2 regions of the Streptomyces sp. NPDC003284 genome follow, and region 2 is predicted to be linked to the other one. Evidence: riboswitches for the same ligand, from Rfam matches in the RefSeq annotation. Region 2 holds a riboswitch; the other holds the start of a gene.
What was found. A riboswitch is a leader RNA that binds a small molecule or an ion and turns the genes downstream of it on or off. The one in region 2 is predicted to bind thiamine pyrophosphate.
Positions count from the first base shown of each region.

Region 1 (11,792 bases), on a different contig from region 2:
AGTCCGCGTCGGTGACGTCGCCGCGGACGGTCTCCACCCGGTCCGCCCAGGTGTGGTCGCGCAGTTTGGCCGGGGTGCGGGCCAGGCAGCGCACCCGGTACCCGGCGTCCAGCAGCTCGGGGACCAGGCGGCCGCCGATGTAGCCGGTGGCGCCGGTGACCAGGCACAGCGGGGCGCGGCCGGCCGTCCCTGTGCCCCGGGGATCCGGCCGCTCGTCCCCGCTGGATCCGGTGGTCCGCTCCTCGTGCATGGTCCCGCCTCCGCCGCCTTCCGGGGTGTCGTGGTCGGGGGTACGGGTTCCACCGCGCGGGCGGTCCAACCGGACCGGCCGGGCGGCGGGCGGCTCAGCCGGGTGTGAAGCGGACCGGTGTGCCGACCGCCGCCTGGGCGGCGGCGGCCAGGCCGGGCGCAGCGACGACGCCGATCACCGGGTAGCCGCCGGTGGTGGGGTGGTCGTGCAGGAACACCACGGGGCGGCCGTCCGGCGGGACCTGGAGCGCGCCGAGGACCATGCCCTCGCTGGGCAGCTCGCCGGGCACGGCCCTCTCCAGCGGCGGTCCCTCGGTGCGCAGGCCGACGCGGTTGCTGTGCGGGGAGACGCGGTAGGCCGCCGAGAAGAGGGTGCGCAGCGCCGCCGGGGTGAACCAGTCGGCGCGGGGGCCGGGCCGCAGCGGCAGGACCAGTTCGGCGGGCGGCGCGGGCCAGGGGGCGGCGCCGGGCAGCGCGGCGGGGCGGGCGGCCGCGTCCGGCGGGGGGCTGTCGCCCAGCGGGAGGACGTCGCCCGCGCGCAGCGGGGCCGGGCCCAGGCCGGAGAGCAGGTCGGTGGAGCGGCTGCCGAGGACGGGTGCGACGGCGATGCCCCCGGCGAGGGCGAGGTAGGCGCGCACGCCCGCGGTGACGGGACCCGCGTCGAGGACCGCGCCCGCGGGCACGTGCACCGGGGCGCCCCAGGCGGCGGGCCGGCCGTCGACGGTCACCGGGCAGGGCGCGCCGCCGACGACCACGGTGACGGGGCGGTCGGGGCGCAGGGCGCAGCCGGTGACGGTGGTCTCCAGGACGGCGGCGCCGGGGTCGTTGCCCAGCAGCCGGTTGGCGAGCCCGGCCGCGGGGGCGTCCAGGGCGCCGGAGCGCGGCACGCCCAGGTGCGCGTGGCCGCGCCTGCCGGTGTCCTGCACGGTGGTGAGGGCGCCGGGGCGGACGACGGTGACGGTGGTGGTGGTGCTCATGCGGCGGTGTCCTCGGTGACGAACCGGACCCGGGTCCCGGGGGTGAGGAGCGCGGGCCGGTCCCGGGTCAGGTCCCACAGCGCGGCGGGGTCGGGCATGGTGCCGATGAGCTGCCAGCCGCCGGGGGTGGCGCGCGGGTACACGGCGCTGTAGGGGCCGGCGAGGCCCAGCGCGCCGGCCGGGACCCGGGTGCGGGGGGTGGCGCGGCGCGGTACGTGCAGGGGCTCGGGCAGCCCGGTGAGGTAGCCGAATCCGGGCGCGAAGCCGCAGAAGGCGACGCGGTAGGTGTACGAGGAGTGCCGGGCGGCGACCTCGTGGGCGCCGATCCCCCACAGGGCGGCCACGTCGGCGAGGTCGGGGCCGTCGTAGCGCACGGGGATCTCGACCACCTCGCCGGTGTCGGCGGCCCGGTCGGGGACGTCCCAGCCGGTGAGGGCGCGGGCGAGGGCGTCCGGGTCCGGTACGCCGTCCAGCAGCACGGTCCGCTCGCCGGGCACGATCTCCTCGACGGGCGGCAGGGTGCCGGCCGCGCGCCGCCGCAGCAGTTCGGCGTGGAAGGCGGCGGTCCGCTCGGCGTCGGGCAGGTCGACGAGCAGGGCGTGCCGGCCCGCCGGGCGCAGGGTCGGGGACCGGTCCGGGCTCATGCGAAGGCACCGACCGCGACACCGGCGGTCTCCAGGGCCGTACGGACCCGGGCCGCGATCCGGGCGGCGCCGGGCGTGTCGCCGTGCACGCACAGCGACCGGGCGGCGACCGCGACGGTGCTGCCGTCGACCGCGCGGACCGCGCCGTCCACCGCGAAGGCGAGGGCGCGCCGCACCACGGTGTCCTCGTCGGTGACCACGGAGTCCGGCTCGCTGCGCGGCAGGAGGGTGCCCTCGGGGGTGTAGGCACGGTCGGCGAACGCCTCCGGCACGGCGGTGAGGCCGGCCTCTGTGGCGGCGGCGAGCAGCCGGGAGCCGGGCAGGCCGAGCACGGGCAGCCCACCACCGGCCAGGCGCACTCCGGCGATCACCGCCGCGGCCTGTCCGGCGTCGTGGACCGTACGGTTGTAGAGGGCGCCGTGCGGTTTGACGTACACCACGTCGGCGCCCGCGGCCTGGGCGAAGACCCTGAGGGCGCCGATCTGGTAGGCGATCTCGGCCGTGAGTTCGTCGCCGGGCACGTCCATGGCGCGCCGGCCGAATCCGGCCAGGTCGCGGTAGGACACCTGGGCGCCGATGCGTACGCCGCGCTCGGCGGCGAGGTCGCAGACGCGGCGCATCACGGCGGGGTCGCCCGCGTGGAATCCGCAGGCGACGTTGGCGCTGGTGACGACGGACAGGAGGGCGTCGTCGTCGGTGAGGGTCCAGCGGCCGAAGCCTTCACCGAGGTCCGCGTTGAGATCGATCACACCCTGAACGTAGACGATTGTTGAACGATCCGACAAGGGGGTGGCGGGCGATCCGGCACAGGGGGAACATGTCGGCCCGATGACAGGAGTGTGAATTCACCCCTTGTTCGATCGTTCAACGATCGCCTAAGGTCCGTGCATCTTCCCCATGGATCCGGTCCCCGGATCCGCGTCCCCCGCGGGACGCCCCCGTCCCCAACGCCCGAAGAAGGCCGCGCATGATCGTTCTCCTCGGTGTGGTCGTGGTGATCCTCGGATTCGTCACCCGCCGCAACCCCGTCCTGGTCGTGGGCGTCGCCGGGATCGTCACCGGCCTGCTCGGCAAGATGAACCCGCAGGAGGTCCTCGCGGCCTTCGGCCGGTCCTTCGCCGACAGCCGCTCGGTCACCGTCTTCGCCATCGTGCTCCCGGTGATCGGCCTCCTGGAGCGCTACGGCCTGCGCGAACAGGCCCGCAATCTCATCGGCCGCCTCGGCAGCCTCAGCGCCGGCCGGTTCCTCACCGTCTATCTGCTGGTACGCCAGGTCACCGCGGCCTTCGGCCTCAACAGCATCGGCGGCCCCGCGCAGACCGTACGGCCGCTCGTCGCCCCCATGGCCGAGGCCGCGGCCGAGCGCACCACGGGCGCGGCGCTGCCCGAGCGGATGCGCGAGAAGGTCCGCTCCTACGCCGCCTCGGCCGACACCGTGGGTGTCTTCTTCGGCGAGGACTGCTTCATCGCGATCGGCTCGATCCTCCTGATCACCGGATTCGTGAACTCGACGTACCACCAGGAACTGGAACCGACCCAGCTGGCCCTGTGGGCGATCCCGCTCGCCGTGTGCGCCTTCCTCATCCACGGAGCCCGGCTGCTGCTCCTGGACCGGCAACTGGAACGCGACATGGCGCTGGCCGCCGCCGAGCACGAGCTGCCGCTCCCGAAGGGAACCGCCAAGTGATCAAGGTCGAATGGCTCTACTGGCTGGTGGGGCTCGTCTTCGTCGTGATGGCCGTGCAGATGGCGGCCGACCGCAGCAACCCGAAGCGGTGGACCTCCGCCGCGTTCTGGGGCCTGCTCGGGCTCACCTTCCCCTACGGCACCGGCGTCGCCAACGGCGAGGCGCACAACGGCGGCTGGACGCTGCCCGCCGAGCCGCTCGGCGTGGCGGTCCTCGTGCTGATCGTGCTCGCCGGGTTCAACTTCCTCGGCAAGGGCGTCCCGGTCACCACCACCGCCGAGCAGCGCGAGGCCTCGGCCGCCCGGCTGGGCAGCAAGATCTTCGTTCCGGCCCTCACGATCCCGGTCGTCGCGATCATCTGCGCCTCGGTGCTCGACGACTCCGGCCTGTTCGAGACGGGCAAGGCCACCCTGATCGGCCTGGGGGTCGGCTGCGTGGTCGCCCTCGTCGTCGGCATGCTGGTCACCGGCGAGCGGAAGATCTCCGTCCCGCTGCACTCCGGGCGCTCGATGCTGGAGGCGATGGGCTCCGCGCTGCTGCTGCCGCAGCTGCTGGCCGTGCTCGGGTCGATCTTCGCGCTGGCCGGGGTCGGCACCCAGGTCGGCAAGATCGTGGACGATGTGCTGCCGGACAACTCGAAGTACCTCGCCGTGCTGGCGTACTGCCTGGGCATGTTCCTCTTCACCGTGATCATGGGCAACGCGTTCGCCGCGTTCCCGGTGATGACCGCGGCGATCGGCTGGCCCGTCCTCATCCAGCAGATGCACGGCAACGAGGCCGCCGTCCTCGCGATCGGCATGCTGGCGGGCTTCGCCGGCACGCTGTGCACCCCGATGGCCGCCAACTTCAACATCGTCCCGGCCACCCTGCTCGAACTGAAGGACCAGTACGGGCCGATCAAGGCACAGATACCCACGGCGATCCCGCTGCTGGGCTGCTGCATCGTGATCATGGCGGTCTTCGCCTTCTGAGCCCGCGGGCCGCCGCGCCCGCCGCACCGCCCGCCGCACCGCCCCCCGCCCTGCCCCCTGGCCCTCGTACCTCCTCAAGGAAGTCCCATGACCCGTGTGCTCGTCACCGGCTTCGCCCCGTTCGGCGGCGAACAGGTGAACCCGTCCTGGCAGGCGGCCTCGCTGCTGGCCGCCGAACCGCCCACCGGCCTCGGTGTCACCGCCGCCGAACTGCCCTGCGTCTTCGGCGCCGCCCTCGACGCGCTGCGGGACGCCGTCCGGGCGAGCGCCCCCGACCTCGTCGTGTGCCTGGGCCAGGCGGGCGGCCGGCCCGCCGTCACCGTCGAACGCGTCGCCGTCAACATCGACGACGCCCGCATCCCCGACAACGCCGGCGCCCAGCCCGTCGACGAGCCCGTGATCCCCGGCGGCCCCGCCGCCTACTTCTCCACGCTCCCGGTGAAGGCGTGCGTGGCCGCCCTGCGCGCCGCCGGTGTCCCGGCCGCCGTCTCGAACACCGCGGGCACCTTCGTCTGCAACCACGTCGCCTACGGCCTCGGCCATCTGCTCGCCACCGAGTTCCCCGGCGTGCGCGGCGGCTTCGTGCACGTGCCCTGGGCGCCCGAGCAGGTCACCGACGGCTCCGCGCCCGCCCTGGAGCCCGCCACCGTGGCCCGCGGGCTGCGCGCCCTGCTGGCCGCCGCCGCGAGCACACCCGCCGGACAGGACCTGCGCGTCACCGAGGGGGCCACCCACTGATGCCCCTCGCCTCCCACGCGGCGCCCTTCGCCCGGCTCGCCCTGGCCAACATCACCCGCGAGTACCCCCACTTCCCCGCCCACCTGGTGGCCGCCCCGGACGAGGACACCCGTCCCAGCACCCTCCACCCGGCCTTCTACGGCGCCTACGACTGGCACTCCAGCGTCCACATGCACTGGCTGCTGGTACGGCTGCTGCGCCGCTACGGCGGCACCCCCGCGCTGCCCGGCACCGCGCCGTTCACCGCCGTGCTCGACCAGCACCTCAGCACCGGGCACATCGCCGCCGAGGCCGCCTACCTGCTCGACCGGCCCTCCTTCGAGCGGCCCTACGGCTGGGCCTGGCTCCTCGCGCTCGCCGCCGAGTGCCGCGCCCACGGCGGCGAGCCGGGCGCCCGTTGGACCGAGGCGCTGGCACCGGGCGTCGCCGCCGTCGACCGGCTGCTGGCCGACTGGCTGCCCAAGGCCACCTATCCCGTACGCCACGGCAACCACCCCAACAGCGCCTTCGCACTCGGCCTCGCCCTCGACTCGGGCGAGCTGTCCCCCGCGACCGACCGCGCCGTACGGGACCGGCTGCTGGCCTGGTTCGCCGACGACCACGACGCGCCCGCGCACTGGGAGCCCTCCGGCCAGGACTTCCTGTCCCCCGCCCTGACCGAGGCCGACGCCGTGCGCCGGGTGCTGGAGCCGGAGCGGTTCGCGTCCTGGCTCGACCGGTTCCTGCCCGCCCTGGGCACCGGGGCGCCCTGCCCGCCGCTGGACGTGCCCGTGGTCTCCGACCGCGCCGATCCGCAGATCGGCCATCTGCTCGGCCTCGCCCTCAGCCGGGCCGCCGCGCTGCGCTCCCTGGCGGCGGCGCTGCCGGACGGACCGGTCCGCACCCGGCTCGCCGGGGCCGCCGACGCCCATCTCGCGGCGGGCCTGCCCGCCGTGGAGCGCGGCGACTTCACCACCGACCACTGGCTGGCCACCTTCGCCGTCCTCGCCCTGGACCCGGAGCCCGGCACCGGCCGCTGACCCGCCCCTCCCCTCCCCCGCCCTGCCCTCCCCGACGCCGCCGGGGAGGGCGGAGCTATCCTGACCGGCGTACCTGGACACGGGGTGCCCCCGCACGGGGGCTGAGATCACACCCGTCGAACCTGAACCAGTTAGGACTGGCGGAGGGATGTCACATGTCAGTGCCGTATGCCCGCGGTGAAGCGGCCCCCGGAGATCCCCGGCACGTCTTCGACGGGCGGATGCCGACGGCTCCGGGCGATCTGCGCGTGGAGGCGCGGGGCATCACCCCGGTCCCCGAGGACGCCCGCTACGGCAGCCCCGCGCGGCTGTTCACCGTCTGGTTCGCCCCCAATCTGACCATGACCGGCGTGTTCACCGGCACGGTCGGCATCACGCTCGGCCTGGACTTCCCGACCGCGCTGGCCGCCGTCGTCCTCGGCACCCTGCTGGGCGCGGTGCCGACCGCCTATCTGGGCACCTGGGGCAGCCGGACCGGTGCGGCGCAGCTGCCGCTGGCCCGCCTCGCCTTCGGCCGGGCCGTCACGGTGCCGGGCGCGCTGCAATGGCTGTCCTCCATCGCCTGGGACGCCCTGATCGGCCTGTTCGGCGGGGACGCGCTGGCCCAGCTCTGCGGCTGGCCGTTCTGGGCCGGGGTGCTGGTGATGATGGCGGGGCAGGGCGCGCTGGGCGTGCTCGGCTACGAGGCGATCCACCGCCTCCAGACGGTCATGACGTTCGGGCTCGCCGCGGCCTTCACCGTCGTCGCCGTCAAGCTCGCCGACGGCGGCCACACCGGCGCGAGCGCCACCGCGCACGGCGCCGACCGGGCCGGGGCGTTCGTCCTGACCTGCACCGTCGCGCTGAGCCTCGCCCTGTCCTGGGCCCCCTACGCCAGCGACTTCAGCCGCTATCTGCCCCGGACGGCCTCCCGTCCGCGCATGTTCTGGTGCACCCTGCTCGGCATCGGCCTGTCGTTCGTCGCGGTGCAGGCGCTCGGCCTGTGGGGTGCCGCCCAGTTCACCGACCAGACCGCCCGGGGCGTCGACCGGCTCCTCGGCGGCGGCGCCCTCGGCGCGTTCGGGCTGCTCGCGGTCGCCCTGGCGGCCCTGTGCAGCAACGCCATGAACGACTACAGCGGCTCGCTGGCCCTCCAGACGATGGGGGTGCGCCTGCCGCGCCCGGTGGCCGCCGCGTTCGCCGCGGTCCTCGGCTTCCCGCTGGTGCTCTGGATGCACGCCGCCGACACCACCGCCCGCTTCCAGAACGTCCTGCTCTTCGTCGGGTACTGGATCCCCGGCTTCTGTGCCGTCGTCATCGTCGACTGGGCCGCCCGCGCACGGGCCCGCGGCGGCCGCCCGGTCGATCTGGCCGAGGAGACGGCCCGCCCGCAGCCGTGGTGGCCCGCGCTGACGGCGTTCGCCGTCGCCTTCGCCGCCGCGGTGCCCTTCATGAACACCGGCCTCTACCTGGGTCCGGCCGCCGAGGCGCTGCACGGCGCCGACCTCGCCTATCCGGTGGCGTTCGTGGCCGCGCTGCTCGTCTACGCGCCGCTGCGGGGACTGCGGCCGCGGCGCTGACGGCACCGGCCGCCAAGAGCACCGATCTCGCCGAAACCGTGCGCGCCAAACCGTAGTTGGGCATGCTCACCGCAGCGAGGTGTCCCGCGGACGGGCCGGGCGGGGCCGCAGGGGAAGGCGGTGGGCCGGGTGGCGCACGAGAAGGCGGGGAACGCCACGGGGGCGCGGGCCGCGCGGGCCGGGGCGGTTGCCGCGACCGAGCATGCGGCCCGGGTCGCGGAGCGGCACGGGTTCGGCGCGCACCGCGCCACCCGCGCGCTCGGCGGCGGGGACGTCGGCTGCGCGGGCTTCGGGGCGGGAGCCGTCCTGCTGGCGCCGGGGATCGGCCTGACCGCCGGTTCCCACGGCACGGCGGTCACCGCGCTCGGCGCCGCCTTCCTGGCCCTCGCCGTCGCGCTGCCTCTCGCGGCCCTGCGCCACGAGAGGCACCGCGACGGCCGCCTGCCCCGCCTGCATGCCTTCGACGGCGGCCTCGTCCTCACCGGCAGGGACGAGGCCGTCGCGCACCCCTGGCGGGACATCCGCGTGGTGGAGCGCACCGAGACCACGACGGTCGGCCAGGGCGGCAACCGCATGACCGTCCGGCGCATACGGTTCCAGCACGTCGGCGGGCAGGTGCTGTGCTCCATGGCGGCGGACGCCACCGCCGTCGAGATCGCCAGGGTCGCGCTCGCGGGCGGCGCACACACCTGACGGACCCTCAGGTCACCTCTGTCTCACGCCCGTTCACCCGCCTGCGCCAGCACCCGGGAACCCTGCCCGGCCGCGTCGGCGGCGGCCGTGGCCGTGGCCGCGCGTTCGGCGTCGCGCCTGGCGACCTCCTCACGGACGAGCGGGATCACGTACCGGCCGAAGTCGATCGCGTCGTCCAGCAGGTCGTACCCCCGGGCGGAGAGGATGTCGACGCCGAGGTCGTAGTAGTCCAGGAGCGCGCGGGCGACCGTCTCCGGGGTGCCGACCAGGGCGTTGGAGTTGCCCGCTCCGCCGGTCGCGGCGGCGGTGGGGGTCCACAGCGCGCGGTCGTAGCGCTCGCCCTGCGCGGCGATGTCGAGCAGCCGCTGGGAGCCGGTGTTCTGCGGCGCGTCGCCCCGGTGGTGCCGTACCGCACCGGCGGCCCGCCGCTCCCGGATGGCGCCGACCGTGCGGTGGGCCTTCTCCCACGCCAGTTCCTCGGTCGGGGCGATGATCGGGCGGAAGGCGGCCTGGATGCGCGGGAGGTCGGTGCGGCCCGCCGCCCGCGCGGCGGCGCGCACGGACTCGATCTGCTCGGCGGTCCGGGCCAGCGGCTCGCCCCACAGGCAGTAGATGTCGGCCTCGGCGCCGCCCGCGGCGTACGCGGCGGGCGACGAGCCCCCGAACGAGACGCCGGGGCGCGGCTGCTGGACGGGGAAGACATCGCTGACGAAGTCGTGGAAGCGGTAGTGCTCGCCCTCGTGGTCGAAGGGTTCGCGGGTGGTCCAGATCTTCTTGACGACACCGATGTACTCGCGGGTGCGGGCGTAGCGCTCGTCCTTGGTCAGGGTGTCGCCCTCGCGGCGCTGCTCGTGGTCGCTGCCGCCGGTGATGAAGTGGACGGTCAGCCGGCCGTCGCTGATCTGGTCCAGGGTGGCGAAGGTCTTCGCGGCGAAGGTGGGATAGGAGACGTTGGGCCGGTGGGCGAGCAGGATCCCCAGCCGCTCGGTCCGGCTCGCCACGTACGCGGCGGCCGGCGCGGGGTCCGGGGATCCGGAGCCGTAGGCGAACAGCACCCGGTCCCAGCCGTACTCCTCGTGCGCTCGGGCGAGGCGGAGCGTGTAGTCCTTGTCGAAGGCGGCGCCGGAGCGCGGGGTGGTCTCGGAGCCGTCGTTGGTGGCGGCGATGCCGAGGAATTCCACGGGCATGCGAGGGGCCTTTCGTCTGCTGGGCCGGGGAGAAGCCGGGGTGGCGGTGGGCGCGCGGGCGCGGCGGCGTCGGCTCGCCGCGCCGCCGGTTCAGCGCGGCGGGGACGCGAGGAGGGACGATGCGACGGCTTCGGGCGCCGGGTGCGGATCCGGGCGTCGGGTACGGGCGTCGGATACGGACAGGTGCGCTGCGCAGAGGAAGCGCCGGGGGCCGCGGACGTGCGCGGAAGCCGCTCGGTCCGCGGTGGGGTCACCCGGAGGCAGCGGGGCGGGCCGGTCGGGCGGGCCCTTGCCGGGTCAGGCGCGACACGCCGCGGACCACACCCGACCGAAGTCGATGTGGTCGCGCGTGGTCAAGCGCTGCTGCCGGGCCGTCATGCCCTCCATTGAGCAAGAGATCGCGCCGCGCGTCAACAGGTGACCGGATGCCGGACCCTTCCCGACGGGCCGACTGACGGGTCGCCCGACGGGCCGTCGGCGGGGCGGCTGACGGGCCGTCGGCGGGGCGGTCGGCCGGGGCGGTGGTGGCGGGGCCCGGCGGTCCGGGGGCTCAGCTCCAGGGGGCCGCAGAGGCCCGCGCGCCGTGCAGGAAGTGGTCGCCGAGGGAGCGCAGGAGCGGGGCGGCGGGGCCGCGTCCGGTGAGCACCCGGATGTTGCGCCAGAACCGGTCGAGCCCCTCGGCGTCCGCCAGTTCCAGGACCCCTTCCCCGGCGCGCAGGGCCGACCGCGCCGTGACGGTCTCGGCGGCGGCGACGAGGGCGGCGGTGTCCGCGCGCCGCTCGGTGTCCAGCTCCGGTCCGGCGTCCAGGCTCCGTGCCATGGCGGCCGTGGCGCGGTCGACGACCGCCGAGGCACTGTGCACGGCCAGCGCCAGTTCCCCGAAGGCGAACAGCACGTCGGCGTCCGCGCCCGGGGGCAGGTCGGGACAGAGCCCCGTTCCGTTCACGGGCCGGGCGTGGGAGGCGGCACGGGCCAGGTCGCGCGCCTCGGCGAGCGCGCCCTCGGCCACGCCGAGGACGACCTGGGCGAGCATGAGCCGCAGGGCCAGCGGGGCGAGGGTGGCCGAGGGAGCCACCGCGTCCTCGTCGTGCGCGGCGGCCCCGATGACGTCGGACGGGCCGACCGGGACGTCCTCGAAGACCACCGTGCCCGCGCCGGTCAGCCGCTGGCCCAGCCGGTCGGTCACAGAGGTGCGGCCGGCCCCGGGGTGGTGCGGGTCCACCAGGACGACGAGGGCGTCGCCGCCGGACACGCGGACCGCGTCCAGGACGAGCCGGTCTGCTGTGTCCACGGCGGTGGGCAGGGCCCGCCGGCCGTTGAGGCGGTAGCCGTCACCGGTCCGGGTCAGGGTCAGGCCGGCACCCGGGTCGCCGGGGTGCCGGGCCTCGTCCGTGCCGTCCGGTCCGGTGCCGCCCGCCAGCAGCCACTGCTCGTGCGCGGCACGGGACTCCAGCTCGGCCGCGCGCCCCGGCTCGGCGAGGAAGCGGGCGGTCCAGGACAGCACGTAGTGGCGGCCGAGGAGTTCACCCATCGAGCCGTCGGCGACCGCGATCCGGCGGACGATGTCGCAGGCGTCCCGCCACCCGGTGCCCGCGCCCCGCGCGCCCGGCGGTACGAGGGCGGCGGTGAGGCCGGAGTCGCGCAGCCGGGCCACCTCGTCGTAGGGCGGCTTTCCGGCGCGGTCGCGGTCGATCGCGTCCACCGCGAGGTCGTCGGCGAGGTCCTGGGCGACCCGCTGCCAGATCCCGGTCCCCCCGGCCGCGTCGTCGGTGCCACCGGCGGCGCCGGCCTCCGCGGCCCCGCTCATCGTCGTACCCCGGACGGACGCGCAACGGGTGTGCTCACGGCGACCCCCACCATTCTCCATTTTTCCTATCGGATAAGTAGGGAATCATCCTGAGCGCGCGGCACGGCCCCGGCAAGAGGGCGTCCGCCAGGCGGACATGGCCGTCCCGCGCCTCGGGACGCGGCGACGCGGGGAAACGGGGAAACGGGGATCCGACGGGTGGCCGGGGCGGCGCGCACGACAGGTCCGTACGGCGTGTTTGTCAGGGCGGCCCGGGGAGCG
Region 1 is NZ_JBSFSI010000014.1:4,936-16,727, forward strand. Features, by position in the region: gene ACWDYF_RS26070 (SDR family oxidoreductase) at 1-250, opposite strand, end outside; gene ACWDYF_RS26075 (5-oxoprolinase subunit C family protein) at 345-1,226, opposite strand; gene ACWDYF_RS26080 (5-oxoprolinase subunit B family protein) at 1,223-1,870, opposite strand; gene ACWDYF_RS26085 (LamB/YcsF family protein) at 1,867-2,619, opposite strand; gene ACWDYF_RS26090 (DUF969 domain-containing protein) at 2,838-3,557, shown strand; gene ACWDYF_RS26095 (DUF979 domain-containing protein) at 3,554-4,528, shown strand; gene pcp (pyroglutamyl-peptidase I) at 4,616-5,266, shown strand; gene ACWDYF_RS26105 (DUF2891 domain-containing protein) at 5,266-6,285, shown strand; TPP riboswitch at 6,356-6,451, shown strand; gene ACWDYF_RS26110 (purine-cytosine permease family protein) at 6,441-7,844, shown strand; gene ACWDYF_RS26115 (hypothetical protein) at 7,974-8,537, shown strand; gene ACWDYF_RS26120 (LLM class flavin-dependent oxidoreductase) at 8,561-9,724, opposite strand; gene ACWDYF_RS26125 (acyl-CoA dehydrogenase family protein) at 10,275-11,531, opposite strand; gene ACWDYF_RS26130 (helix-turn-helix transcriptional regulator) at 11,773-11,792, opposite strand, start outside.
Region 1: linked by a shared signal. The riboswitch ahead of ACWDYF_RS26110 (purine-cytosine permease family protein) and the one ahead of thiO (glycine oxidase ThiO) in region 2 are both predicted to bind thiamine pyrophosphate.

Region 2 (11,792 bases):
ACCCTGCCGGACGTGATCCACTTCGCGCGCTGGAACGACGAGGCCGTCACCACCGACGCCGCCCTCCCGGCCGGTCTGTGGAGCCAGGGACAGCGCGTCCACCAGTACGCGGGCGACCGCGCCGAGACGTACGGGGGCTCGCGGATCAGCGTCGACCGGGACCAGCTGGACGTCGGCGCGGGCACCTGACGGGGGCGGTTCCGGAAGTGTCCGCAAACAAGCGGTGTCCGTCTCACTTGATGAGCAGATGAAGGGACCCGCTCAGTGACCCCTTAGGGTTTGTGGTGTGACCGTGAACGCTAAGACCAGCACGAGTGCTGGCAACACCTGGCGAGACCTGCCCGCGGCGCAGCAGCCCGAGTACCCCGACACCGAGGCTCTGCGCGCAGTGATCGCGGACCTCGAGTCGTATCCACCGCTCGTCTTCGCGGGCGAGTGTGACCAGCTGCGCGCCCGGATGGCGGCCGTCGCCAGGGGAGAGGCGTTCCTCCTCCAGGGCGGCGACTGCGCGGAGTCGTTCGACGCGGTGTCCGCCGACGACATCAGGGCCAAGCTCAAGACCCTGCTCCAGATGGGCGCCGTGCTCACCTACGCCGCCTCGGTGCCGGTGGTCAAGGTCGGGCGGATCGCGGGGCAGTATTCCAAGCCGCGTTCCAAGCCGACCGAGACCCGCGACGGGGTCACCCTGCCGACCTACCGCGGCGACTCCGTCAACGGCTTCGAGTTCACCGAGGCCGCCCGGATCCCGGACCCGGAGCGGCTGAAGCGGATGTACCACGCCTCGTCCTCCACGCTGAACCTGGTGCGCGCCTTCACCACCGGCGGCTACGCCGACCTGCGCCAGGTGCACGCCTGGAACCAGGACTTCGTGAAGTCCTCCCCGTCCGGCCAGCGCTACGAGCAGCTCGCCCGCGAGATCGACAACGCGCTGAACTTCATGCGGGCCTGCGGCACCGACCCGGCCGAGTTCCAGACGGTCGAGTTCTACTCCTCGCACGAGGCGCTGCTGCTCGACTACGAGTCGGCGCTCACCCGCACCGACTCGCGCACCGGCCAGCTCTACGACGTCTCCGGGCACATGGTCTGGATCGGGGAGCGCACCCGGCAGCTCGACCACGCGCACATCGAGTTCGCCTCCAGGATCCGCAACCCGATCGGCATCAAGCTCGGCCCGACCACCACGGCCGAGGAGGCGTTGCAGTACATCGAGCGCCTGGACCCGGACCGCGAGCCGGGCCGGCTGACCTTCATCGTGCGCATGGGCGCCGACAAGGTCCGCGACAAGCTGCCCGAGCTGGTGGAGAAGGTCACCGCCTCGGGCGCGACCGTGGCCTGGGTGACCGACCCGATGCACGGCAACACCTTCGAGGCGGCCTCCGGGCACAAGACCCGCCGCTTCGACGACGTGCTCGACGAGGTCAAGGGCTTCTTCGAGGTGCACAAGGAGCTGGGCACCCACCCGGGCGGCATCCATGTGGAGCTGACCGGCGACGACGTCACCGAGTGCGTGGGCGGCGGCGACGAGATCTTCGTCGACGACCTCCACCAGCGCTACGAGACGGCCTGCGACCCGCGGCTCAACCGCAGCCAGTCGCTGGACCTGGCCTTCCTGGTCGCGGAGATGTACCGGGACCAGTGAGCCGTCGGCCGGACACCGGCCGGTGAGTGGGGCGCGGATCACACACGGTCCGCGCCCCCCTCTCTTTCTCACGTCCGGTACGACGGGTAAGGTTAGGTTTGCCTCACCGAGAAGTCGGGGCGGCACCACTGATCGATCCCGGCGGGAGGTGAGCCGCGCGTGTACGTGTGTAGTTGCTTCGGCATCACCGAGCAGCAGGTCCAGCAGCACGCGGAGAGCGGTGCCTGCACCCCCCGCCAGATCGCCTCGGCCTGCAAGGCGGGCACCGACTGCGGAGGCTGCGTCCGCCGCATCCAGGCCCTGCTCGGCCGGGGCGCCTGTCCGCGGCGCGAGCTGATCGAGCGGCGCGCCCCGGCGTTCGCGCGGCTCACCGCCGAGGACGACGCGGGCGCCGCCCGCAGGGAACTGGGCGACGCCGCGTAGGGGTCCGTCCGGCCGGGGCCGGGTGCCTCAGTGGGTGGAGAACCCGCTGGTGCCGGGGCCCGAGGAGTCCGGCTGGCTCTGCTCGATCACGGTCGAGAGGTACAGCGCCTCGCCCAGCTTGTCGACCAGCTCCAGCTGGGTGTCCAGGTAGTCGATGTGGTGCTCCTCGTCGGCGAGGATCGCCTCGAAGACATTGGCCGACGTGATGTCGCCCTTGTCGCGCATGACCTCCACGCCGCGGCGCAGCCGGTCGATGGCCTCGACCTCGATCTGCCGGTCGGCCCGGAACATCTCGGTCACCGTCTGCCCGACCGACACATGGAAGAGCCGCTGGTAGTTCGGCAGGCCGTCCAGCAGCAGGATGCGGTCGGTGAGGATCTCCGCGTGCCGCATCTCGTCGAAGGACTCGGCCCGGGTGTACTCGGCGAGCTTCGACCACCCCTTGTGATCCTGGAGCTTGGCGTGCAGGAAGTACTGGTTGATCGCGGTCAGCTCGGCGGTGAGCTGCTCGTTGAGCAGTTCGATGACCTCGGGGTCGCCTTGCATGCGGGGCACTCCTTCTGTGCTGGTACGGGCCGTCACGGGCCGATAGCGCCGCATGATTCCATCGGCTCCCACATCAGTCCAGTAAGTGCACACTTAGTATGAGTTGCCCGAATTGGCCCGAGGCTGGTCCTGCGCACCCCGCCCCGTCTGTCAGGATGGAGGCATGGGTCAGCCGGTGGAACGCGCGTCTGGGGAGGCGTCGGGAACAGCGCAGGGAGCAGCGGCACAGCCGGAGCTTCCGCCGGGCCAGCGGCTCCAGCGGGGCTGGCCGGTCACCCACTACGGCCCGGTGCCCAAGTTCCGGCCCGAGCGCTGGGAATTCAGGGTCTTCGGCGCCACCGCCGACGGCGAGAAGCACTGCTGGACCCATGAGGAGTTCACGGCGCTGCCGTACACCACCGTGGTCGCCGACCTGCACTGCGTCACCAAGTTCAGCATGCTCGGCGCCGAGTGGGGCGGCATCCCCGCGCGCACGATCCTGGACATCGCCCCGCCCGCGCCCGACGTCACCCATGTCATGGTCTGGGCCGAGTACGGCTTCAGCTCCAACCTGCGCCTGACGGACTTCGCCGCGGACCGGACCCTGTTCGCCACCCACAAGGACGGCGAACTGCTCACCGCCGAGCACGGCTTCCCGCTGCGCCTGGTCGTCCCCCACCTGTACGCCTGGAAGGGCCCCAAATGGGTCCGCGGCGTGGAGTACATGACCGCCGACCGCCGGGGCTTCTGGGAGGAGCGCGGCTACCACAACATCGGCGACCCCTGGCAGGAGCAGCGCTACTCCTACCAGGAGGAGCCCGGGGACGGCCCCGGGCTGTGAGGCTCCGGCTCAGCCGTCCCTGAGCCGCTTCAGCCGGGCCACGTCCGCCGCGTGCCCCTCCTTGCCGCCGGGCGTCTCGATCACCAGCGGCACACCCGCGGTGGCGGGATGCGCCATCAGGGCGCGGAACGGGTCCTCGCCGATATGGCCGGAGCCGATGTTCTCGTGCCGGTCCTTGTGGGCGCCCACCACGTCCTTGGAGTCATTGGCGTGGATCAGTCTCAGCCGGCCCTCGCCGACCGTCTCCACCAGCAGGTCCAGGGTCTGGCGCATGCCGTCCGGGCCGGTCAGGTCGTGGCCCGCGGCGAAGATGTGGCAGGTGTCCAGGCACACGCCCAGCATCGGATGGGCGTCCAGCGCCTCGAAGTACGGCCCGAAGTCCCAGGTGCGCGAGCACAGCGACGCGCCCTGCCCGGCGGTCGACTCCAGGAGCAGATACGGGTCGTCGTCGTGGGTCAGCTCGTCCAGCAGCGGCAGCATGTGCTCCCGTACCTGCTTCAGTGCCACCGCCCGGTCCCGGCCGCCGGTCGCGCTGCCGGTGTGCACGACGACGCCGAGCGCGCCGATCTGCCGGGCGCGCCGCAGCGAGTGCCGCAGCGAGGTGACGGAGCGCTCCACGGTCGCCTCGGTGTGCGAGCCGAAGTTGATCAGATACGGGGCGTGCACATAGGCCGGGACCGACTGCTCGGCGCAGGCCGCGCGGAACGCCTCGTCCTGGCGCGGGTCGCCGGTGGGCGTGGCCCAGCCGCGCGGATTGGCGACGAAGACCTGCACGGTCTCGGCCGCCAGCTCACGGGCGTAGGACAGGCCCACGGAGTGGAGCCCGCCGGCCACGGGGACATGGCCGCCGACCGGATTGCGCACGGCGCCGGACAGGCCCGGGACCGGGGCCGCGGCGGACGGGGAGGGGGCGGGGGACTGCTGACTGCTCACCTGTTCAGGGTGTCATGCGGGCCGGGGCCGCCGGCCGCCGGCCGTGGTGATCCCCGTCTCGTCCGCCCGCTCCTGCCGTGCCCTGCGGGCACCCCGGCGGGATCACCTGATGGTGATCTTTATCGTCGAGCCCTTCGGTGCCTGCTCGCCGCCCGCCACCGACTGCTTCTTGACGGTGTCGCCGAACAGGCCGAGCAGCCCGCGGTCCTCGGAGACCTTGAAACCGGCGTCCTCCAGCGCCTTGTGCGCGTCGTCGACGCTGTCGCCCGTCACATCCGGGACCGTGATCATCTCCGGGCCCTTGGACAGGGTCAGCGTGACCGTGTCGCCCTCGGCCGCCTGGCCGTCGGCCGCCGGGCTCTGCCGGGCGACCTGCCCCTTGTCGTACTCGGAGTTGACCTGCTCGGAGGCGATCGTCACCTTCAGGCCCGCCTCCTCCAGCTCGGACTGCGCCTGGTCCAGGTCGTCGCCCGTGACGTCCGGCACGTCCACCGGGCTGCCCTTGCTGACGGTGAGCGCGATCGCCGAGCCCGCGTGCCGCTCGGTGCCCGAGGCGGGGTCCGTGCCGATCACCGAGCCCTTGGCGACGTCCTCGCTGAACGCGCGGCGCACCATGCCCGGCTCCAGACCGGCCTTCTTCAGCTGGCGCTGGGCCGCGTCCAGCGGGCGGCCCTTCAGATCCGGCACCTTCACGGTCTCCGGACCGTCGGAGACGGTGAGCGTCACCGAGTCGTTGCTGCGGATCCGGGCGCCCGCCGCCGGGTCCGTGCTGATGACGGTGCCGCGCTTCACGGTGTCGCTGTAGGCGTGCCTGACGTCCTTGACGTCCAGACCGGCCGCGTCGAGCCGCTTCCTGGCCTGCGCCTCGGTCTTCGCCAGCAGCGGCGGCACCTTCGTGAACTGGCCGGAGTTGATGTACCAGACGCCGCCGCCGACACCGAGGACCAGCAGGACGGCGGCGACCACGGTCAGCACCATCCGCTTCGGCCGCCGGGCGGACCGCCGGGGTGCCAGGGCCGCGGACGCCTCGAAGCGGCTGGTGCGGTGCAGCGGGTCCCCGCCGCCCGCACCGGCCGGGTCCGGCGTGTCCTCGTTCACCGGCAGCGGCCGCGGCACCGTCAGCGCGCGCGGGATCACGCTCGTACGGTCCTCGCCGTTGTCGTGCTCCGCGGTGCGGGCCCGCGGCGGCAGGGCGTCGAGCTGCTGCGCGGAGAGCGCGGCACGGGCATCGCGGACCCGCGCCAGCAGCGCCACCGCGTCGTGCGGCCGGACGTCGGCGGTGCGCGCGGTGGCCGCCGCGACCAGCTCGTCCAGCGTGTGCGGCAGGCCGGGCACCGCGGCGGACGGGGCCGGCACGTCCTCGTGCAGATGCTGGTACAGCACCTGGGCCGGGCTGTCGCCCTGGTGGGGCTTGCCGCCGGTCAGCATCTCGTAGAGCACCACACCGCACGCGTACACGTCGACCCGGGTGTCGGCGGTGCCCTGCTCTATCTGCTCGGGGGCCAGGTAGGAGACGGTGCCGAGGACGGCGCCGGTGGTGCTGGTGACCGAGTCCACCGCGCGGACCAGCCCGAAGTCGGCGACCTTGACCCGGCCGTCGTCCCCTATCAGCACGTTCTCCGGCTTCATGTCGCGGTGCACGAACCCGGCGCGGTGCGCCGCGCCGAGCGCCGCGAGCACCGGCTCCAGGATGTCCAGCGCGGCCCGCGGCTGGAGCGCGCCGCGCTCGCGCAGCACGTCGCGCAGCGTGCACCCGGCGACGTACTCCATGGCCAGGTAGACGTACGACCCGTCGGTGCCCTGGTCGAAGACCTGCACCACGTTCGGGTGGTCCAGGCGGGCCACCGACTTGGCCTCCCGGATGAACCGCTCCACGAAGGAACCGTCGACCGCGAGCGCCGGGTGCATCACCTTGAGCGCGAGGACGCGGTCCAGGCGGGTGTCCAGGGCCCGGTAGACCGTGGCCATCCCGCCGACGGCGATCCGCGCGTCGACGCGATAGCGGCCGTCGAGCACCTGCCCGACGAGAGGGTCCTGAAGGGTCGTATCCACGCACGTGAGTCTACGAGCCGCCACCGACACGCTCACCGCCCCGCGGGCCCCGGCGGCGGGACTGCGACCGAGCTGTGACGCTTCCCACGCGCGCGGGGCCTGTGACTGGCCTAGAACGCGGGCCGTTCCGGGTCCAGGTCGGCCAGGCCCTGCTCCGGGGACGACGCCCGCGCGAAGTGGCGCTTGGGGATGCGGCCCGCCAGCCGGGCCAGCCGCCCGGCCGTCACCGCGTGCCGCATCGCCTCCGCCATCACCGCGGGCTCCTGCGCCCGCGTCACCGCCGAGGCGAGCATCACGGCGTCGCACCCCAGCTCCATGGCCAGCGCCACGTCGGAGGCCGTACCGGCGCCCGCGTCCAGGATCACCGGCACGCGCGCGTGCTCCACGATCAGCTCGAAGTTGTGCGGATTGCGGATGCCGAGGCCGGAGCCGATCGGCGAGCCCAGCGGCATGACCGCGGCACAGCCCACGTCCTGGAGCCTGCGGGCGAGCACCGGGTCGTCGTTGGTGTACGGCAGCACCGTGAAGCCGTCGTCGACCAGCGTCTCCGCCGCGTCCAGCAGCTCGATCGGGTCCGGCAGCAGGGTGCGCTCGTCGGCGATGACCTCCAGCTTGACCAGGTCGGTGCCGAGCGCCTCGCGGGCCAGCCGGGCGGTCAGCACCGCCTCGCCCGCCGTGAAGCAGCCCGCCGTGTTGGGCAGCACCCGGATGCCGAGCCGGTCCAGCACGGACAGCACGGAACCGTGCGAGGAGGGGTCCACCCGGCGCATCGCGACCGTGGTCAGCTCGGTGCCGGAGGCCACCAGGGACCGTTCCAGCACGTCCAGGCTGGGTGCACCGCCGGTGCCCATGATCAGCCGGGAGGTGTAGGACGTGCCTCCCAGGAGGAAGGGGTCGTCGGCCATGGGTCAGCCTCCTTGGACGGCGGTGAGGATCTCGACGCGGTCGCCCTCGGACAGCGCGGTGGCGGGCCACTGCGCGCGCGGGACGACGGTCTCGTTGACGGCGGCGGCCACCCCGGAGGGCGCCGCGGTCACGGCGCGCACGACGGCGTCCAGGGCCGTGCCGGGCGCGATCTCACGCGGCTCGCCGTTGACGGAGACGGACAGGAGCGGGGACGGGGGCAGGGGTGCGGAGGTGTTCATACGGGCTGCTCCGTGCGGGAGGCGGCGAACCGCCGCGGGGTGAAGGGACGGGCCTCGTCCGGCAGCGCGCCGGTGGTCAGGACGTGCGCCATGACGTCGCCGGTGACCGGGGTGAGCAGCACACCGTTGCGGTGGTGCCCGGTGGCCAGCAGCAGCCCGTCCAGACCGGTCGGGCCGAGCAGCGGCGCGTTGTCCGGGGAACCGGGACGCAGCCCGGCGCGGGTCTCGGTCAGCGGCAGCTCGGTGATCCCGGGTACCAGCTCGTGCGCGTCGCGCAGCAGCTCGTAGACGCCGCCCGCGGTCACCGTCGTGTCCCAGCCCAGCTCCTCGCTGGTGGCACCGACGACCAGCTCGCCGTTCAGACGCGGCACCAGATAGACGTGGCCGCCGCGCACCACGGCGCGCACGGTGCGGCTCAGGAACGGCGCGTACCGCTTCGGCACGGTCAGCCGCAGCACCTGCCCCTTGACCGGGCGCACCGGCGGCAGCACCTCGTCCGGCACCCCCGCCAGGCATCCGCTGAGGCTGCCGGCGGCCAGCACCACCTGCTCGGCGGCGAGCGCCGTACCGTCGCGCAGGACACAGCCCGCGGCCCGGTCCCGGGCGAGGGTGAGCCGCTCGGCCCGGTCGCGGTGGAAGACCACCCCGGCGCGCTCGCAGGCGGCCAGCAGGGCGGCGGACAGGCGGCGCGGGTCGATCTGGTGGTCGCCGTCCACCCGCAGGCCGCCGCGCACACCCGGCGCGAGCATCGGCTCCAGACGGCGGCAGTCCCGCCCGGACAGCCACTCCGCCTCCAGCCCGCAGCGCAGTTGCAGGGCGTGCAGGTCCCGCAGATGGGCGCGGTCGTCGGCGTCCAGCGCGACGGCGAGCGTGCCGCAGCGGCGGTAGCCGAGGTCGTGCCCGGTGGCCTCGGTCAGCTCGGCCGCGAAGTCCGGATAGCGGCGGGCCGAGGCCAGGTTCAGGCCGAGCAGCGTCTCCTCGCCGTAGTGCAGCTCCGTGACGGCGGCCAGCATCCCGGCCGCCACCTGCGCGGCCCCGCCGCCCGGCTCGGGATCCACCACGGCCGTGGACAGTCCGCGCAGGGCCGCCCGCCAGGCGGTCACGAGCCCGATGATTCCGCCCCCGACGACGAGGACGTCTGACGTACGTGGCGACGACATGGGCGTCCAGCCCCTCCCTTCGCCGGCATGACCCGGATCAGGTTCGTACGGTCGGAGGCCGCCAGCCTCCCTCTCAGCCCGGTGCGTCCGGGCTCCCGCGAGTGCTTGTACGGTCGCCAGCCTAGCCCCACGAGCAGCGCCCCTGTAAGGGAGCCTCCGGTGCGCCGCCTCCCCGCGGACCGGGGCCCGGACCGGACCGGCACCCGCGCCCGGACCGGCCCCCTGCCTGACGCCTTGTCAGGTGACTATGGTGATCGGGTGAGCGAGCAGACACCGGAACCGGAACCGGGACAGGCGCAGGAGCAGGAGCACGGGCGGACCCGGCAGGGCGCGCCGCAGCCGCGGCGCGTGGTCGTCGTCGGCGCGGGCATGGCCGGCGTGCAGACCGCGGTCGCCCTGCGCGAACAGGGCTTCACCGGCACGGTCACCCTGATCGGCGCCGAACCCCACCAGCCCTACGACCGGCCGCCGCTGTCCAAGGCCGTCCTGCTCGGCAAGGCCGAGGGCTCCGCCTTCGACGTCGACTTCGAGGCCCTCGGCGTCGAGCTGCGCCTGGGCTGCGCGGCCCTGGCCGTACGCACCGGCGCCCATGTGCTCGACACCTCCGAGGGGCCCGTCCCGTACGACGTGCTCGTCCTGGCCACCGGTGCCGAACCGGTGCGGCTGCCCGGCACCGAGGACGTCCCCGGTGTGCACCTGCTGCGCACCCTGGACGACGCCGAACGGCTGCGCCCGGTCCTCGCCGGGCAGCAGGACGTCGTGGTGGTCGGCGCCGGCTGGATCGGCGCCGAGTTCGCCACCGCCGCGCGCGAGGCGGGCTGCGCCGTGACGGTCGTGGAGGCCGCGGGCCGCCCGCTGGCGGGCGTCCTGCCCGCCGAGGTGGCCGCGCCGATGACCGCCTGGTACGCCGACAGCGGCGCCGTACTGCGCACCCACGCGCGCGTGGCGGCCGTCGAGCCCGGCGCGGTCGTCCTCGACGACGGCGAGCGGCTGCCCGCGGGCGCCGTGGTCGTCGGCATCGGCGCCCGCCCCGCCACCGGCTGGCTGGCCGGTTCCGGCATCGCCCTGGGCGAGTGGGGCGAGGTGCTCGCCCACGACCGTCTGCGCACCGGCGCGCCGGACGTGTACGCGGTCGGCGACTGCGCCTCCTTCCCCTCGCGCCGCTACGGCGAACGCCTGCTGGTCCACCACTGGGACAACGCGCTCCAGGGGCCGCGCACCGTCGCCGCCGACGTGATCGGCCTGACCCCCGCGGCCTACGACCCGGTGCCGTACTTCTGGTCCGAGCAGTTCGGCCGGTTCGTGCAGTACGCCGGGCACCACACCGCGGCCGACGCCATGGTCTGGCGCGGCGAGCCGTCCGGCCCGGCGTGGACGGTCTGCTGGCTGCGCCAGGGGCGGCTGGTCGCCCTGTTGGCGGTCGGCCGGCCGCGGGATCTGGCCCAGGGCAGGCGGCTGATCGAGGGGGGCGCGCCGATGGACCCCGGGCTGCTGGCGGACCCGGCGCGGCCGCTGAAGACGGCCGTCGCCTAGGAGAGGTCCCGGGGCGCGGCGCCGCCGCGCCGCCCGGGTGGACGGGGTCGGCTTCCGCGTGTCAGTGGCAGATGGCACGCTTGGTTCCGTGACCGAGATTGACGCGAAGACCGATGGGCTCGTCCCCGCCTGGCTCACCCTCCCCGACATCGCCGAGATGCTCGGCGTCGAGGTGACGCGTGTGCGGCAGCTGGTGAAGGAGGGCCAGCTCATCGCCGTACGCCGGGGTGAGAACCGCGCGCTGCACGTCCCCGCCGCCTTCATCGACGGGGACAAGGTCGTCAAGGGCCTGACCGGGACCCTGACCCTGCTGCGGGACGACGGCTTCACGGCCGAAGAGATGATCGAGTGGCTCTTCACTCCCGACCCCAGCCTGCCCGGCACCCCCGCGCAGGCCCTCAGCGAGAACCGTGGCACGGAGGTGAAGCGCCGCGCCCAGGCGCTGGCCGTCTGAGTCCGAGGCCGGGACGACCGGCCCACCGAGCCGTGCGGGCCGTGGCCGCGCGGGCGGGGCGTGCGCGCCCCGTGCCACGCCTCGCCTCCGGCCCGCACGGCTACCGGAACGCCACCACGCACGCATACGTACACGTACGCATACGGCGTAGGCACTACGCGCGGTACGCACGCCCCGCAGTACGCACAACACGCACGACCACGCACCACTGATCCGATCGCAGGGGGACTCCACGCATGTCCGACACCGCCGCAGCCGCCGCCCGCGCCCGTCTGGCCGACGCGCGCCTGTATCTGTGCACGGACGCCCGCAGGGACCGGGGCGACCTGCCCGAGTTCCTGGACGCGGTCCTCGCGGGCGGGGTCGACATCGTGCAGCTGCGCGACAAGGGCATGGAGGCCGGGGAGGAGCTGGAGCACCTGGAGGTGTTCGCCGACGCCTGCGCCCGCCACGGCAGACTGCTCGCGGTCAACGATCGCGCGGACGTCGCCCACGCGGCCCGCGCCGACGTGCTGCACCTGGGCCAGGGCGATCTGCCGGTCCCGGCGGCCCGCGCCGTCCTCGGCGACGACATCCTGATCGGCCGCTCCACGCACGCCGAGTCCGAGGCCGCCGCTGCCGCCGTCCAGGACGGAGTGGACTACTTCTGCACCGGCCCCTGCTGGCCCACCCCCACCAAGCCCGGCCGCCACGCGCCCGGCCTCGACCTGGTCCGGTACACCGCCTCCCTGGGCACCGACCGCCCCTGGTTCGCCATCGGCGGCATCGACCTGGGCAATCTGGACCAGGTGCTGGAGGCGGGCGCCCGGCGTGTCGTCGTGGTCCGGGCGATCACCGCGGCCGCTGACCCCGGCGCTGCGGCGGCGGAGTTCGCGAAGCGGCTGCGCGAGACGGTCTGAGCCCGGCAGCGGTCGCGGCAGCGGCCCCGGCCGCGGACCGGTCCGGCGCGTCCATGGACAGAAGTGTCCAAGGAGTGGACAACAACTCGGCAAATCGGGCAAAAAGCCATCGTTCGGTTGGGTGGCCGCCGCACCCTGGCTAACCTGCGGGTATGGCCCTCGGCACCGCATCCACCAGGTCGGACCAC
Region 2 is NZ_JBSFSI010000002.1:590,168-601,959, forward strand. Features, by position in the region: gene ACWDYF_RS06130 (glycoside hydrolase domain-containing protein) at 1-189, shown strand, start outside; gene ACWDYF_RS06135 (class II 3-deoxy-7-phosphoheptulonate synthase) at 287-1,639, shown strand; gene ACWDYF_RS06140 ((2Fe-2S)-binding protein) at 1,799-2,062, shown strand; gene bfr (bacterioferritin) at 2,090-2,608, opposite strand; gene ACWDYF_RS06150 (sulfite oxidase-like oxidoreductase) at 2,772-3,428, shown strand; gene ACWDYF_RS06155 (deoxyribonuclease IV) at 3,438-4,361, opposite strand; gene pknB (Stk1 family PASTA domain-containing Ser/Thr kinase) at 4,464-6,413, opposite strand; gene ACWDYF_RS06165 (thiazole synthase) at 6,524-7,318, opposite strand; gene thiS (sulfur carrier protein ThiS) at 7,322-7,522, opposite strand; gene thiO (glycine oxidase ThiO) at 7,555-8,718, opposite strand; TPP riboswitch at 8,716-8,827, opposite strand; gene ACWDYF_RS06180 (NAD(P)/FAD-dependent oxidoreductase) at 8,977-10,251, shown strand; gene ACWDYF_RS06185 (Rv2175c family DNA-binding protein) at 10,340-10,705, shown strand; gene thiE (thiamine phosphate synthase) at 10,942-11,604, shown strand; gene metF (methylenetetrahydrofolate reductase [NAD(P)H]) at 11,757-11,792, shown strand, end outside.